4 regions of the Pantoea sp. S18 genome follow, and region 2 is predicted to be linked to each of the others. Evidence: predicted binding sites of a transcription regulator. Region 2 holds the regulator's gene; each other region holds the start of a gene.
The links. The regulator Fur, encoded in region 2, represses iron uptake genes when iron is present. The targets are predictions, from matches to a motif close to ATAATAATGAGAACNACTATCAA.
Positions count from the first base shown of each region.

Region 1: a site for Fur is predicted at 2,611-2,633, ahead of VIJ98_RS02400 (isochorismate synthase). Genes of this name have one in related genera too.
Region 3: a site for Fur is predicted at 2,773-2,795, ahead of fes (enterochelin esterase). Genes of this name have one in related genera too.
Region 4: a site for Fur is predicted at 2,524-2,546, ahead of fes (enterochelin esterase). Genes of this name have one in related genera too.

Region 1 covers NZ_CP142688.1:539,420-543,460, forward strand. Annotated here, with positions in the region: gene VIJ98_RS02395 ((2,3-dihydroxybenzoyl)adenylate synthase) at 1-1,391, opposite strand, end outside; gene VIJ98_RS02400 (isochorismate synthase) at 1,402-2,583, opposite strand; gene fepB (Fe2+-enterobactin ABC transporter substrate-binding protein) at 2,760-3,725, shown strand; gene entS (enterobactin transporter EntS) at 3,720-4,041, opposite strand, start outside.
Region 2 covers NZ_CP142688.1:1,235,271-1,239,311, reverse strand. Annotated here, with positions in the region: gene ybfE (LexA regulated protein) at 1-251, shown strand, start outside; gene fldA (flavodoxin FldA) at 389-919, shown strand; gene fur (ferric iron uptake transcriptional regulator) at 1,273-1,722, shown strand; gene VIJ98_RS05575 (hypothetical protein) at 1,781-2,176, opposite strand; gene glnS (glutamine--tRNA ligase) at 2,412-4,041, opposite strand, start outside.
Region 3 covers NZ_CP142688.1:549,782-553,822, forward strand. Annotated here, with positions in the region: gene VIJ98_RS02430 (enterobactin synthase subunit F) at 1-1,508, opposite strand, end outside; gene fes (enterochelin esterase) at 1,493-2,722, opposite strand; gene VIJ98_RS02440 (TonB-dependent siderophore receptor) at 2,982-4,041, shown strand, end outside.
Region 4 covers NZ_CP142689.1:850,289-854,329, reverse strand. Annotated here, with positions in the region: gene VIJ98_RS23890 (non-ribosomal peptide synthetase) at 1-842, opposite strand, end outside; gene VIJ98_RS23885 (MbtH family protein) at 894-1,115, opposite strand; gene fes (enterochelin esterase) at 1,108-2,466, opposite strand; gene VIJ98_RS23875 (TonB-dependent siderophore receptor) at 2,745-4,041, shown strand, end outside.

The sequences.
Region 1 (4,041 bases), 700 kb from region 2:
ACCAGCGCGGCGTGGATGACATCTGGATGGCGCTGTAGCAGATTTTCAATCTCTTCCGCAGCGATCTTCTCGCCACCGCGATTGATCTGATCCTTTTCGCGCCCTTGCACGGTGATGTAGCCCTGGGCGTCGATCTCAATCAGATCGCCCGAACAGTAAAATCCGTTGGCGTCAAAGCTGGCGGCGTTATGTTCCGGGCTCTTGTAGTAGCCACGGAAGGTATAAGGTCCGCGCGTCATCAGGCGGCCGATGGTGCCGGTAGGCAGCGCATTGCCCTGTTCATCGGCGACCCACACTTCATCGTCTTCAGAGATCGGGCGGCCTTGTGTGGTGAGAATAATTTTCTCATCGTCACCAAAGCGGGTGTAGTTCACCAAACCTTCGGCCATGCCGAACACCTGTTGCAGCTGACAGCCGATTTCGCGCTGAATACGTGCCGCCAGGGTTTCGCCCAGTTTGGCGCCGCCCACCTGAATACGCTGCAGTGAGGCCAGCTGTGTATTGCTGCCCCATTCCTGAATCGCCTGTAACCACAAGCTCACCGCCGGCGGCACCAAACCGGTATCGGTGACCTGATGCTTCTCGATCAGCGGGAAACAGAGTGTGGCGCTGGGATCGGCGGCCAGAATCACCTGACCACCGGCATAAAATACGCCGAGCGAGCCCGGTGAGCTCATAGCGAAGTTATGCGGTGCGGGCAGGGCGATGAGATAGCGCGTATCGGCGGTGACTTCACAGATCTCATCGCTGGCGCGAATGCTGTAGTAATAGTCGTTGTGGGTGCGTGGAATCAGCTTCGGCGTGCCGGTGCTGCCGCCAGAGAGCTGGAAAAACGCCACTTCATCGGCGGCTGTTGGCGTGGCGACGAAATCACCCGCAGCTTCCGCCATCAAGGATTCCAGCGTGTTTTCCGGCTGATTGTCATTACGCAGAATCACCTGTTGCAGTGAAGGCTGCGCATCGCATAGCGTGCTGATAAAGCTATCGTCAGCAAACAGTGCATGGGTGCGATCGGCAATCAGCAGCTTAGGTTCGATCTGCGCCGCATAGGCGCTCAGCTCGGTACGCTGATGGCTGAACAGCGCGAATACCGACGCCACGCCGAGCTTAAACAGCGCAAATACCGTGACATAAAAATCAGCCACGTTGCCAAGCTGCACCAGCGCCGTATCGCCGTTTTGCAGGCCACGACGCTGCAGCGCGGCGGCCAGATTGCTGCTCAGCACATCCATTTCGCGATAGCTGATTTGACGATCGCCATCAATCACCGCGATGGCATCGTTGTGCTGATGACGCGCCAAAATATCGGTCATCGGCACATCCAGCCAGTAACCTTTTTCGCGGTAGCGCGCAGCCAGATCGTCCGGCCAGCGAGTATAGGGAATGCTCATGCTCTTTCCTTTATTGCAGTCCAAAGGCGCGCAACATGGTGTCCAGCTTCACGCCGGTTTCACGCCACTCTGATTCGGGTTGGGAGTCGGCGACAATGCCCGCGCCAGCAAACAGGCGCACGCGCGTACCCTGTACGGTGCCGCAGCGGATAGTGACGACCCATTCGCCGTTGCCTTGGCTATCGCACCAGCCGACGATGCCGCCAAACAGTTGGCGATCAAAAGGTTCCAGCTGCTGAATGAGCTGCTGTGCGCGCTGATGCGGGAAGCCGCTCAACGCTGGCGTTGGATGCAGCAGGCAAGCCAGCGACAGCGCATTTTCGCGCTCATCCTGCACTTCACCGTCAATTTGCGTGGCGAGATGCCACAGCGTGGCGGTGGTGATCAGCGATGGAATAGTTGGCACCGACAGCAAACGGCTGCGCGGCTGCAAGGTGTCGCGCATCGCATCGGTCACCAGTTTGTGTTCATGACGATCTTTGCCGGAGTCCATCAGCGTATCGCCCGCAGCACGATCCTGTTGAGCATCGTCATGATTACGCCGCGCCGAGCCCGCCAGCGGACAAGAGCTAAAATCGCGCCCCTGTTTGCGCAGCATCAGCTCCGGACTGGCGCCAATCAGCGCACCGCCTTGCGGCAGCGGCAGATGGAAATGGTAGCTGTTGGGATTCTGCGCAATCACGCGCTGCATCAGTGCGGCTGTATCAACCGGTTGTTCGGTGACGATATCCATCAGACGCGACAGCACCACTTTATCCAGATCGCCGCGCTGCGTGGCCGCCACCGCATCGGCCACCATGGTGGTAAATACGTCGTGGTCCGGTATCGCTGCGCGGCGACGCACCTGCGGCAGATCGCTGACGTTTTGCGGCAGCGCGCTTTGCAGGTCGGCGCGGTTAAACGTCTGATAGGTTTCAGGAATAAACAGCGCAGCCGGCTGGCTGACGTCAAACGGGATCGCGCCGACCAGAATCGGATTGTCGATGCCCTGTTTTTTCGCCGTCGCAAAATGCTGACGCAGCTGTTGTTGGAAATCACCGTCCAGCGACGCGGCGTCATGTACCGGCGCGGTAATGGTGGTATAGCATCCTTGCGTTGCCAAACTACGCCACGGCGAGGTAAAGAGGAAACCACGGCTTAGCGCGGAATAATCCTTCAGCCAGGCATTTTCAAACGTGGAAGATTCCACCATAATTTTCACCTATAAATGATAAGATTATTAAGAATGATTATCATTTTTATTATGGGCCTGTAACCTACGTCGATTGGGCAAAGGTGTCAATCCATTCGCGGGATTTCAGCTGCGTTTAAACGTAATCAGACGCTGACGCTAAGCAGGGCAATATGCTAAAAAGTGGACCAAAACTTATGAATAAATGCGGTTTTTGGGGCATTTCAGCCCTTATATGTGTTTTCCAGATTTTCACCAGCATCGCCCATGCCGAACAAGGTTGGCCGCGCACCGTGCAGGGCGCCAACGGATCGATCACCCTCAACCACGCGCCGCAGCGCATTGTCTCGACCAGCGTCACGCTGACCGGCTCGCTGCTGGCTATTGATGCGCCGGTCATCGCGTCCGGCGCAACCGCGCCAAACAGTCGCCTGGCTGACGAACAGGGTTTCTTCCGCCAGTGGAGCGATGTTGCCAAAAAGCAGCATCTTCAGCGTCTGTACATCGGCGAACCGAATGCCGAAGCGGTTGCCGCGCAAGCGCCGGATCTGATCATCGTCAGCGCTACCGGCAACGATTCTGCCATCAAGCTCGCCGAACAGTTCTCGGCTATTGCACCGACGCTGGTGGTCAATTACGACGACAAAAGCTGGCAGGATGTCGTCACGCAATTAGGTCAGGCCACCGGTCACGAAGCGCAGGCGGCACAGCGCATCAAAGCCTTCGACGATCGCGAAGCGGCACTGAAAAATGCCATTACGCTGCCACCGCAACCGGTTTCCGCCATGGTGTGGAACGGCGGCGGACGAGCGGTCAATCTGTGGACTGCAGCCTCGGCGCAAGGCAAGCTGCTGGAACAACTTGGCTTCACCCTGGCAGCGCCACCGGCGACGGTTGAGCAGGGCCACAGCATGGGACAACGCAAAGACATCATTCAGCTATCGGGCGAAAGCGTTGCCAGCGGCCTGACCGGGAAAACCTTCCTGCTGTTTGCCGCTGACGATAAAACCACGCAATCGGTGCTAGGCAATCCGTTCCTCGCGCAAAACGCTGCGGTACAGAACAAGCAGGTGTACGAGCTGGGCGTCGATTCTTTCCGTCTCGATTACTACAGCGCCAGCAATCTGCTGGCGCGTCTGGAAAAGCTGTTCGTTAAATCATGATGCCTGTTCCGCCAGCTCCGGCGCTGGCGGATGGTAACGACGTAAACGGCCCATCACCAACCACATCAATATGCCGAGCAGCGCCGCCGCAAAGCCAAATACGGCGGCGGCCTGCGGTGGCAGCAACCATGAACCCATCGCACCAATCACCGCCGCACCAATCGCATCGCCGGTCACGTTCTGCGCGGTCCACAAGCCGTTGATACGGCCTAACAGATGATCCGGCGTTAATGCCTGAATCATCGCGTACTGCACCAGACTGTTGATGGCGCTGAAGTAACCGAAGGCGACTAAACAGGCGAGCGCCAGCAGCAGG
Region 2 (4,041 bases):
CTACGCTTGATCTCTTCGCAGACGAGCGGCGTCCTGGTCGCCCGAAAACCAGCCCGCTGACGCGTGATGAACAGTTACGCATCAACAAACGCAACCAGCTCAAGCGCGATAAAGTGCGTGGGCTGCGTCGTGTTGAGCTGAAGATGTCGAGCGAGGCAGTTGACGCGCTCAGCACGCTGGCCGATCAGCAAAACATCAGTCGCAGCGAATTGATTGAACAAATGCTGCTGGCACAGCTCAAACTGTCGTAACGCGCGAAGACCGCACGCTGGAACACAAAGTCACGGCTTTACAAGTTCCGCACTTTTTACCGGTCTGCTATTATTCGCATAACTGTGCAGTCAACTGACTTACTTTCACAATCAGGATTCAAGAGGTTACCTAACCCATGGCAATCGTAGGCATTTTCTTCGGCAGCGATACCGGCAACACTGAAAACATTGCAAAGATGATCCAGAAACAACTGGGTAAAGATGTCGCCGAAGTGCATGACATTGCTAAGAGCACCAAAGAAGATCTCGATGCATTCGACATCCTGCTGCTGGGTATTCCAACCTGGTATTACGGCGAAGCGCAGTGTGACTGGGATGATTTTTTCCCGACGCTGGAAGAGATTGATTTCAATGGCAAGCTGGTAGCGCTGTTTGGTTGTGGCGATCAGGAAGATTATGCCGAGTACTTCTGTGACGCGATGGGCACCATCCGTGACATCATCGAGCCAAACGGTGCGGTGATTGTTGGTCACTGGCCAACCGAAGGCTATCATTTCGAAGCCTCTAAAGGTCTGGCCGATGACAAAAACTTCCTGGGTCTGGCGATTGATGAAGATCGTCAACCAGAATTGACCAACGAACGTGTTGAGAAGTGGGTGAAGCAGATCTTCGATGAGCTGCAGCTGAAAGAGATTATTGAAGCTTAATTCCCTGCTCTGCCCGATGTGCGCGCTGCCTCACATCGGGCAACGGAATTTCCTATAAAAATAATAGCTACGGTTTTTTAACTTTTCCCCGCAAATCTGTAGAATACCCGCAATGGTCATCCGCTTATTCCTCTGGCAGTAGAATGAGGCTGAGTGAAATGGAATCCAAAACCCAAGCGTCCTGAAGACGTTAGTGACTTATCCTTACAACCTTTGGTGATTAAGGACGTTGCCTTGGTTTTCATTTCACTGCTTGAGTTCTATAATGAGACGCAAATGAGAATGCGCGTTGACCTAAACATTCAAGGCCCCTGCGCCGCAAGTGACTAGCAAAGTAACAGGACAATATCCGCATGACTGACAACAACTCCGCATTGAAGAAGGCTGGCCTGAAAGTCACGCTACCCAGACTGAAAATTCTGGAAGTGCTTCAGGGACCCGGCCCCGAGTCCCATCACGTCAGTGCGGAAGATTTGTATAAGCGCCTGATCGATATGGGCGAAGAGATTGGTCTGGCAACGGTGTATCGCGTTCTTAACCAGTTTGACGACGCGGGCATCGTAACCCGTCATAACTTTGAAGGCGGCAAATCTGTCTTCGAACTGACTCAGCAACATCACCACGATCACTTGATCTGCCTGGATTGTGGCAAAGTTATCGAATTCAGCGATGAATCAATCGAAACGCGTCAGCGTGAAATTGCCACTCGCCACGGCATCAAGCTTAGCAACCACAGCCTGTACCTGTATGGTCACTGTGCTCTGGGAGACTGCCGCGAAGACGATACGCTCCACGATAAGTAATTGAGTGTGCTATGCAGTATAAAAAAACCGGCTTAAGCCGGTTTTTTTATGTCTGAAATCAGGCAACGAGCGTTTCCTGCAAGTAGCGCCAGCGCGGAATGGCGGTGCTGCAATCCAGTACCGCCAGAGAAATGCGGGTCTGATTGGTGCCATTCATCATCTGCAATTCACGATACTGAATTGTGACTTCGTCGCTTTGCTGCGAAATGATGGCGTGCTCACTGGTGGCAATTCGCATCCCTTCACGCTGCCCCTGCAACTGGCGAAACAGTGTTTCCATCTCATTAAGATCAAGCTGTTTACCCTGAGGCGTAACCATTTTGAAGTCGGGATGAAAGTACGACAAGAACAGATCAATGCTGTCATCACTGCCTTCTGCCTGATTGAAAATACGTTCGATAAGCTGATGTAAAACCACCACGCTATGTTTGGCTTCCAGGGCGAGACTTGTCATTTTTTATCCTTTGATTACCCGCAGAGCAACGGCTGAGAGCGCATAGCCTACCTGAAAAAAAGTTTTTCACACTGGCAAATGGTTTAATTTTGCTAAAGTCAGAATAGTCGCAAATAAGGAATTAAAGGCTAATTGCAGCGGGCAGCATAAAAGGTCGTATCTGGTTAAATCGAGACAATAAAAAAGGGCGATTGCTCGCCCTTTCATGATCTTATCGTGCTAGCGACAAAATGTATTAATCGCCGATTTTTGCCCAGGTATCACGCAAACCAACGGTGCGGTTAAACACCAGTTTGGATGGCTGTGAATAGACGCTATCAGCACAGAAATAGCCTTCGCGTTCGAACTGGTACGGTGCCATTGGATCGGCTGCACGCAAACCTGGCTCCACGAAGCCCTGTTTGATTTCCAGCGAGTTCGAGTTGATGGTGGTGAGGAAATCCTCAGCCGCGCCCGGATTTGGCACACTGAACAGACGATCGTACAGGCGGAATTCCGCTGGCAGCGCGTGAATTGCAGAAACCCAATGGATGACGCCTTTCACTTTACGGCCATCAGCCGGATCTTTGCTCAGCGTATCAACGTCGCAGGTACAATAGATGCAGGTGATATTGCCTTCATCATCCTTCGCCACACGTTCGGCACGGATCACGTAAGCATTACGCAGACGCACTTCTTTGCCCAGCACCAGACGTTTGTACTGCTTGTTAGCTTCTTCACGGAAGTCCGCGCGATCGATCCACACTTCACGGCTGAATGGCACTTCACGCGTACCCATCTCAGGTTTGTTCGGATGATTCGGCATGCTGATGATCTCTTCGTGACCTGCAGGCAGGTTCTCGATCACCACTTTCAGCGGATCCATTACGGCCATAGCACGCGGTGCGTTTTCATTGAGATCGTCACGAATGCACGATTCCAGTGAAGCCATCTCCACGATATTGTCCTGTTTAGTCACACCAATACGGCGGCAGAACTCACGGATGGAAGCGGCGCTGTAACCACGACGACGCAGACCAGACACGGTCAGCATGCGCGGATCGTCCCAGCCTTCGACAACCTTCTCGCTCACCAGCTGAGTCAGTTTACGCTTCGACATCACCGCGTATTCCAGATTCAGGCGTGAGAACTCGTACTGACGCGGATGAACCGGAATGGTGATGTTATCCAGCACCCAATCGTACAGACGACGGTTATCCTGGAACTCCAGCGTACAGAGAGAGTGGGTAATGCCTTCAATCGCATCCGAAATGCAATGGGTGAAGTCGTACATCGGATAGATGCACCACTTGCTGCCAGTCTGATGGTGATCGGCAAACTTAATGCGATACAGCACTGGATCGCGCATCACAATGAAGCTGGAAGCCATGTCGATTTTGGCACGCAGACAGGCTTTGCCCTCTTCGAAACCGCCATCGCGCATCTTCTGGAACAGCGCTAAGTTCTCTTCCACGCTGCGATCGCGATACGGGCTGTTTTTGCCCGGCGCCGTCAGGGAACCGCGATATTCACGGATCTCATCTGCTGACAGTTCATCAACATAGGCCAGGCCTTTGTTAATCAGCTCAACCGCATAGTTGAACAGTTGGTCGAAGTAGTCTGAGGAGTAACGAATGTTGCCGCTCCACTCAAAGCCCAGCCATTGCACATCACGCTTAATGGATTCGACAAACTCCAGATCTTCTTTTACTGGGTTAGTGTCGTCGAAACGCAGATTGCACTGACCTTGGTAGTCTTGCGCGATACCAAAGTTCAGGCAGATGGATTTCGCATGGCCAATATGCAAATAACCATTGGGCTCAGGCGGGAAACGGGTATGCACACTGCTGTGCTTACCGCTCGCCAAATCTTCGTCGATGATCTGA
Region 3 (4,041 bases), 690 kb from region 2:
AGCGCAAACACCTGCTGCTGCGTCTCGCGGTAGCTAAGCTGATGTTGCGCATCGGCCAGCGCCGGTGCATCGGGCGACCGCGCTGCCTGCTGCGCTAACAGGGAAGCGAGCGTTTCAGCTGGCAGCGGATAGGCGGTTTGGTTGATCGCGGCAATCTGCGCATGCTCTTCGGCGGTGAGCAGATCGAGCTCGCCGCACGGCCGCTGTGGCTGTTGCGCCAGCTGATTGAGCAGCAGAGCAAAACGGCTGGCGTGACGCTGCAAAGTTTGTTCGCTGTAACGTTCGGCATTCGCCAATAGCTCCAGCGTCAGTTCACCGTGCTCGCTGATATAGATGGCGATTTCCAGATCGCGCACCGGCCCGGACGCCAGTTGATGCGTGATGCCTTCCACGCCAGCGAAATCGAGTTGGTAATCAAACATCTTCAGATTGATCACCGGACCGTAAAGCGGATCGCCATCGCCGAGCCGGCCGAGATCGCGCTGCACCTGCTCAGCGTCATAGCGCTGATGACGACGCATCTTTTTCACTTCGCCCGCCAACTGGGCGGCGAGCGCGCTGATCGGTTGCGTTGGATCGTAATGTACCGCCATCGGCAATACGTTGATCACCGGGCCGGTGGCGCACAAGGCGGCCGAGCCGATACGGCGCATAAAGATGAAACCGGCGGCAAAGTCGTTTTGCCCGCTGAGACGCGCCAGCCACAGCGCTACCAGCGCAAAGGCGAGATCGGCGGCGCTGGCGTGCGGATGCTGCTGCACCAGCGTCTGGAAGGTGCTGCGATCCAGCGTAACGCTGTGGCGCAGCAGATCGGTGCTGGCATGTTGTCCGGCGAGCGGCAGCGGCGAGAGCGAAGCTGGTGAAGGCAGCGCCGCGCCTTTTTCGCGCCAGAACTGGCTATCACGCGCAAAGGAGGAGGATTCGCGATAGCGCTGATACTCGTCCACCACTTCGCTAAACGGAATAAACGGCGTCGGTTCAGCGGCTTGCTGCTGTACGGCTGCGGTATAGAGATTGGCGATGCGGCGCGTCAACGCGGTAAAGCTGAAGCCATCCACTACCAAATGGTGATAGCGCTGATACCAGAACCAATGCTGATCGTCGAGACGGAACAGGCGGTGATGCCACAGTTTTGCGCCGCTTAATACGCGCAGATCGCCATTCATCTCGTCACGCATCAGCGCACGCGCTGTGGCGGGCGCATCGGCCTCAGCACGCAAATCGACAATCTGCGGCAGGCTAAAGGATTGTGGCTGCGGCCACTGCAACGCTTCGCCTTCCACTTCGCCAAATGCCATGTTCAGCGTGTCGGCTTCTTGCATACCCGCCACGATCGCCTGGGCCAACAGGGCGCTATCAATCTCACCGCGCAGTTCGACAAAGTGCGCCACTGCGTAAGCGTTGTGGTGCGGTGACAGCTGATCGGCAATCCAGATGCCGGGCTGTGCCGCGACTAACGGCAAGGTTTTTTGGTCGGTCATAGGCATGTTCATCAGAGATTCGGACATGGATGCTCCGGTTTGCTCCACAGCGCTTGCAGGCCATTCAGCAGGCCGCCGCGCCAACAGAGCGCGTCATGGCCGCCTTCCACCGGCTGGTAATTTACCTGATAGCCGGCAGCGCTAAGCTGCTGTTGAAGTTGTTGATTAGCTTGCAGAATCAAGCCTTCGCGTTTGCCGGCTTCGAGCCAGAAACGCAGCGGTTGGCGCGGCGCGAGACCGCTATCCAGCGCCTGCAGCAGCCAGCCGTGCGGATTTCCGCGTTCCGGCCACCAGAAGGACCCGGACAAGCTGAGCGCGTTGCCGAAAGTTTCCGGCCAGTGCAGCGCAGCAAACACCGACGCCAGGCCGCCAAAGCTTTGTCCGGCGACGATGGTGCTGTCCGCCTGCTGGCGATAGGGCGTTGATTGCGCGATTTGCGGTAACAGTTCTTGCTGCATGGCTTGCCAAAACTGCGCGTTGCACGGCAGCTCGCGGCTGCGGTGTTCACTGTCGATGATGTCGATAAACAGATATACCGCTGGCGGCAAAGAACCGGCATCGGTGAGCTGCTGCAGCGGTCCGGCAATTGGCATGCTGTGCGCCCAGAATTGCCCGTCGAGCAAGATGGCCAGCGGACGCTGCGCGGGGTTGGCCTCGCCGGTGGTGTAAATCCATACCTTGCGGCTGTTGCCCAAGAGCGCGCTATCCCATTGCTGCTGTTGCAGTTCAATGGCTGGCGCTGTGCCGTGATCCACCGCTTGCCACAGCTGTTGATTGGGCGCGTGCGGCAGATGCAGCGGCGATACGCCCATACCGCGACCACCGGACCAGCCACGTAAGTGATTCAAAGGATCGGCCTGCGCCGTCGGGAATTTGTCGCGCCACCAGTTGCGCAGTGTGGACATATCGGCAACGCCGGTGAAGTCGGTGGCCTGTTCATCGGGCATCAAACAGTAACTGCCGCGCCAGTTGGCGGGCAGCGAGGTTTGCCAATACCAGACGTTGGTGCCTGCTACACGCATTAACGACTGCGGCGGGCGGCGCTGGTGGTGATCGGTCACGCCGGTAATGTTGATCCACACGCGCTGGGTCGACGATTGCGTTTCATCGCCTTGCGGGTCACGCCAGAAGAAGGTGACCTGACATTGGCCATCGTCTGCTAACTCAATGCGGGGAATGCCTTGGGATTGTTGCGCCTGCCACCAGGCTTCACTGCCGGTTACATCATTTCGCCAGGTCATAGGGCTGCCAGTCGGTGTTTACGCGGAGATTTACATAAGCTTGATGAATAATACTATTGATAATAATTTGCATTTGCAATAGGGTGACTGCGCTCAAAAATGAGCACGCCTGTTCCGCCTGATGCTTACCGTTCGGTAAGGTTGCGCTACGGATGGTTTGAAGGGTCTGGAACTGGGCGCGATATGGACAGGGATCTTCTCACCGGCTCGCCAGTCAAGCATCCAACGGCTTTTCGCTGGCCATCCAGGAACGTATAAAATGAAAAATTACTCAAGGTTATCATTAGCCATTCTGATTGAACTGGGGCTCAGCGCCTCACTGCTTTCCAGCAGCGCCTGGGCAGCAGAGACTTCTTCCAGCAAAACCTCAGCCAGCACCACTGACGCACAATCAATGGACGGCGGCACCTTGATGGTCACCGCGCAGCAGCAGAACCTGCAAGCGCCGGGCGTCTCAACCATTACCGCCGACGAAATTAAAAAGCATCCGCCAGCACGCGACGTGTCCGAAATTATCCGAACCATGCCAGGCGTGAACCTGACCGGCAACTCCACCAGCGGCCAGCGCGGTAACAATCGCCAGATCGATATTCGTGGCATGGGCCCGGAAAACACCCTGATCATGGTGGATGGCATGCCGATCACCAGCCGCAACTCGGTGCGCCTTGGCTGGCGTGGCGAGCGTGATACGCGTGGCGATACCAACTGGGTGCCGCCGGAGATGATCGATCACATCGACGTGATTCGTGGACCAGCAGCGGTGCGCTACGGCAACGGCGCGGCGGGCGGCGTGGTGAATATCATCACCAAAAAACAGACCGATCAGCAGTGGCACGGTTCCTGGAACACCTATTTCAATGTGCCGGAACATAAAGCGGAAGGCGCGACCAAGCGCACCAACTTCAGTCTCGAAGGGCCGCTGGGCGATGATTTCAACTTCCGTTTATACGGCGGTTTAGCCAAAACCCAGGCCGATGCTTATGACATCAACGAAGGGCATGCGGCTGCACGTACCGGAACCTATGCGGGCAGCTATCCGGCGGGTCGTGAAGGCTCGGTTAATAAAGATATCAATGCTTTGTTGAGCTGGGCGTTTGCGCCGATGCAGACGCTGGAGCTGCAGGGCGGTTTCAGCCGTCAGGGCAACCTGTATGCGGGTGACACGCAGAACACCAACACCAGCGCGCTGGTGAAAAGCATGTACGGTGACGAAACTAACCGCCTGTATCGCCAGAACATTTCATTGAAATGGACCGGCGCATGGGATAACGGCGTCAGCACCAACACCTACGCGCGCTACGAGAAAACCCGCAACTCGC
Region 4 (4,041 bases), on a different replicon from region 2:
CCCATACGGCGCATAAACGGGAAGCCAATCGACAAACGCTGGCTGTTGCTGAAGCGGGCCAGATAGGCCACCAACAGCGCGCTGACGATATCGCCTTCACTGCTGTCGGCCAGTTGCTGCTGCTGACGCAGCGTGGCCAGTTGCGGCAGCGTCACCTGACAGCTGATCGGGCGATCGCCGGGATCGCTCAGGTTTTCGCTGGACAGCGTCAGCGTCTCTGGCAGATCCGCCGCGTAGCTTTGCCAGTGGCTGGCGGAGCGCGCAAAAGCAGGCGAATCCTGCCACTGCTGAATCTCTTCAATCACCGTGGTGAACGGGGTAAACGGCGAGGGCGCGGGCGTTGCTCCGGCGCAAAGGGCGGCGTAGATTGCCGCGACGCGTTGGGTCAGCGCTTCAAAACTGAAACCATCCACCAGCAAATGGTGATAGCGCTGATACCACAGCCAGCTGCCGTCGCCGATGCGCATCAGCGCGTGGCGATAGAGCGGTTTGTCGCCGTCGGCGGGCAGCTCGGCGGCGAGATCCGCCTGCATCAGTTTATGTGCCTGGCTGGTGGCATCGGCGCGCTGGCTGAAATCGTGCCATTCCGGTGCGACCGGCGCTTGCGCTCCGAACCACTGCGCCGGATTGCCACGCTCATCCAGGCCGAAGCGCGCCTGCACGGTATCGGCTTCCGCCATCGCCTGCTGTATGGCGCTGTCCAGCGCCGCGCGATTGATGTCGCCGTGCAGCACGCTGTAGTGCGCCACGGTAAATTGATTGCGCTGCTGCGCAATGCTGTCAGCGATCCAGATGCCGGGCTGCGCCGCGACTAAAGGATAAGGTTGGTTGAACGTTGCCAAGAGACAATTCCTGTCGAGAAAAACAATTTAAAAAAGAGAAAGTTAAAAAAATTAATGCGCGGTAGACGACGTCTGTTGCGTCGATGGCCGCATGTCGTGCCAGTTTGCTTCGATAAACTCAATGGCGGCGCTGCGCGTCAGCGGTCCCGCCACGTTGCGCCAACCTGCTGGAACCGGGGCAAAAGCGGGCCACAGGCTGTATTGCTGACGCGCGTTGAGCAGCACCAGAAAATCGAGCGCGTCGTTATCAAACGGATTCTGTTGTTCAGACATGGTTATTACCTTCAGAAGGTGAGGTTGTGGGGAGAAAATCGGCCAGCAGCCAGCGGCAGCCGTCGATCAGACCGCCACGCCAGCACAACGCATCGTGCCCTCCGGCGAAGCGGCGAAAATGTAATTCATGGCCTGCGGCTTGCAGCGCCGGGACGATCTGCTGGTTGACGTACACCATGTCTTCCTCGCGATCGCCCACTTCCTGAAAAATCTTCAGTTTGCCCGGCGGTAACTCGCCCTGATTAAGCCGCTCTAACAGCAAACCCGGCGCGTGCTGCTCGCGGTTGGCGTAGTCGCGGATGTATTGCAGATGCGGCCACCAGAAGGAGCCGGATTGCGTGAGAATGCGGCCAAAACGCTGCGGCCAGTGCAAACCGGCATACAGCGCGGCGAGTCCGCCATAGCTTTGTCCGGCCACCAGCGTGCGGTCGGCGTCGCCGCTGAACGCCGCGTGCTGGCGCGCCAGCGGTAACAGTTCCTGCTGCACCGCCAGCCAGAAGGTTTCGTTGCACGGTAATTCGGCTTCACGGTGCTGGCTGTCGATGACATCGATAAACAGCCAGCAGGCGGGCGGCAGTTCGCCATCGGCGGTGACCTGATCCAGCGCGCTGAAAATCGGTTGGCCGTACACCCAGTTTTGGCCGTCAAGCAGGATCGCCAGCGGACGCTGTTCGGGCTGAGTGGTTGTGCCGGTGCTGTACAGCCAGACGTTACGCGTGACGTTGAGCAACGTGCTGTGCCATTGCAGGGTTTGCAGCGTATCCGGCCAGGTTTCCGCCATGCCGGCATCCAGGGCGCGCCAGGCGGATTGATCCGGCGCATCCGGCATGTGCGCGTTGCTCAGAGCAAAACGGCGGCTGCTGAGAAACGGCGGCGTGGGATTGAATTTGTCGGGGATTGCCAGCGGCATCAGCGAAATCCACCACTTGCGCTGTAGCGCGCGACAGGCGGCATCATCGCCACAAAACAGCGGCGGTAACTGCTGCGCGGTGGCGGGGATCAGGCTGTAACTGCCGCGCCAGTCGGATTCAATGGCGGTCGACCAATGCCAGACGTTGCTGTCGCCCACGCGCACCAGACTTTCAGGCGCTTCGCTGTGGTGATCGGTGACGCCGTTTATATCGACGTAAACCCGTTCAGTGGAAGAAAGTGCGGAATGTCCTTCGGGATCGCGCCAGAAGAAGTGCATGGTCGTTTGACCGCGTTCGTCACGCTCCACCAGCGGCGTACCGACCGCATAAAGCCGCTGCCACCAGCCTTCGCTACCCAAATCGGCCTGCTGCAACCATTGCGCAACAGTCCCGGCGGGCAACCACGTCTGCGTCGTTTTTTTTGCGCTTGTTAGAAACATCCTGCAACCCATCTCCACATTTTGTTCACTATCTTTACTTAACCAAAGCTAATGCAAATGCTATTGATAACGATTTACATTTGCAATATGATTTTTCGCGCCTAATAAACCTTCGGATTTTCAGTGGATTATTTTGTGAAGGACGTCACGCAGGGAGATTAGGACCGTAAATAACGCAAGAGAGTAATATTTCAATCCGTTACAGCCAATGTCGTTGGGCGAGGGCGACTGAACGGATTATTTCATCTACAAGGCAGTTTGAAATAGAGATGGCAACTATGTCCGTTAAAGCAAGAAATTCAGCAATACCTGCTGTGGCACGTCAGTTTAGACTTAATCCTCTGTACCTTTCTCTGGCCTCAATTCTGTTGGTAGCACCGGCTGCCTTCAGCGTGGCCGCCGAAGAGACCATTACCGTAAACGCCGACACGCGTGAAAGCGTGACCTCGCCGCTGCAGGGTTATGTGGCGAAAGAGAGTGCGGCGGGCACCAAAACGTCCACGCCGCTGCGCAAAACCCCGCAATCTATTTCGGTGATTACCCGCGAGCAGATGGACGATCAGGCTGCATCCTCCGTTGCAGATGCGCTGAGCTATAGCAGCGGCGTGCTGACCAACTATCGCGGTAACTCCAACCGTAACGATGAGATCATCGCGCGCGGTTTCCGCTATGCGCCGAAATTCCTCGATGGCCTTAGCTACGGTTTATCCGGCCAGGCGGGCGCAGCGGGGCAGGTTGATCCCTGGTTGCTGGAGCGCGTAGAGATGATCCACGGCCCAGCTTCTGTGCTGTACGGTCAGGTGAATCCAGGCGGCATCGTGGCGATGACCAGCAAGCGTCCTACCGCGCAGAGCATTCATAAAGTGCAGCTCAGCACCGGCAACCAGCATTTGGGTGAAGCGGCGTTTGATTTCGGCGGTAAGCTGAACGATGACAACACGCTGTTCTACCGCCTGAACGGTATCGCCAGCACCAAACATGAGTTCGTGAAGGACAATAAACAGCAGCGCATGGCGATTGCGCCAGCGATTACCTGGCTGCCGAACGCGGATACCAGCTTTACGCTGCTGACCATGTACCAGAACGAGCCGAAAGCGGGTTACCGTAACTTCCTGCCGGCCAGCGGTACTTTGAAAGAGAGCAGCGCGGGTTACATTCCTTACGATTTCAACGTCAGCGATCCGAGCTTCAACGAAGCCAAACGCGAACAGACCTCGATCGGCTATATCTTCGAGCACAATCTCAACGACAACCTGAGCTTCACGCAGAATATGCGCTACAGCAACATGGACGAATCGTACAAATATCTGGTGTATACCTTTGATGCGGATAACGATCATTCGATCAACCGTCGTCCGCAGCATGACAAGATCAAGTCGAAAGAGTTGGGCCTGGATAACCAACTGAAAGCCACCTTTGAAACCGGCAACATCGCGCACACCGTGCTCGGCGGGCTGGATTACAAGTGGAGCGATGTGGATAACAAACTGTGGCGCGACAGCGGCGATCAATACATCCTCGACTGGGCCAATCCAACGCGTATCAGCATCAACGAGAGCGATTTGACGTTGACTA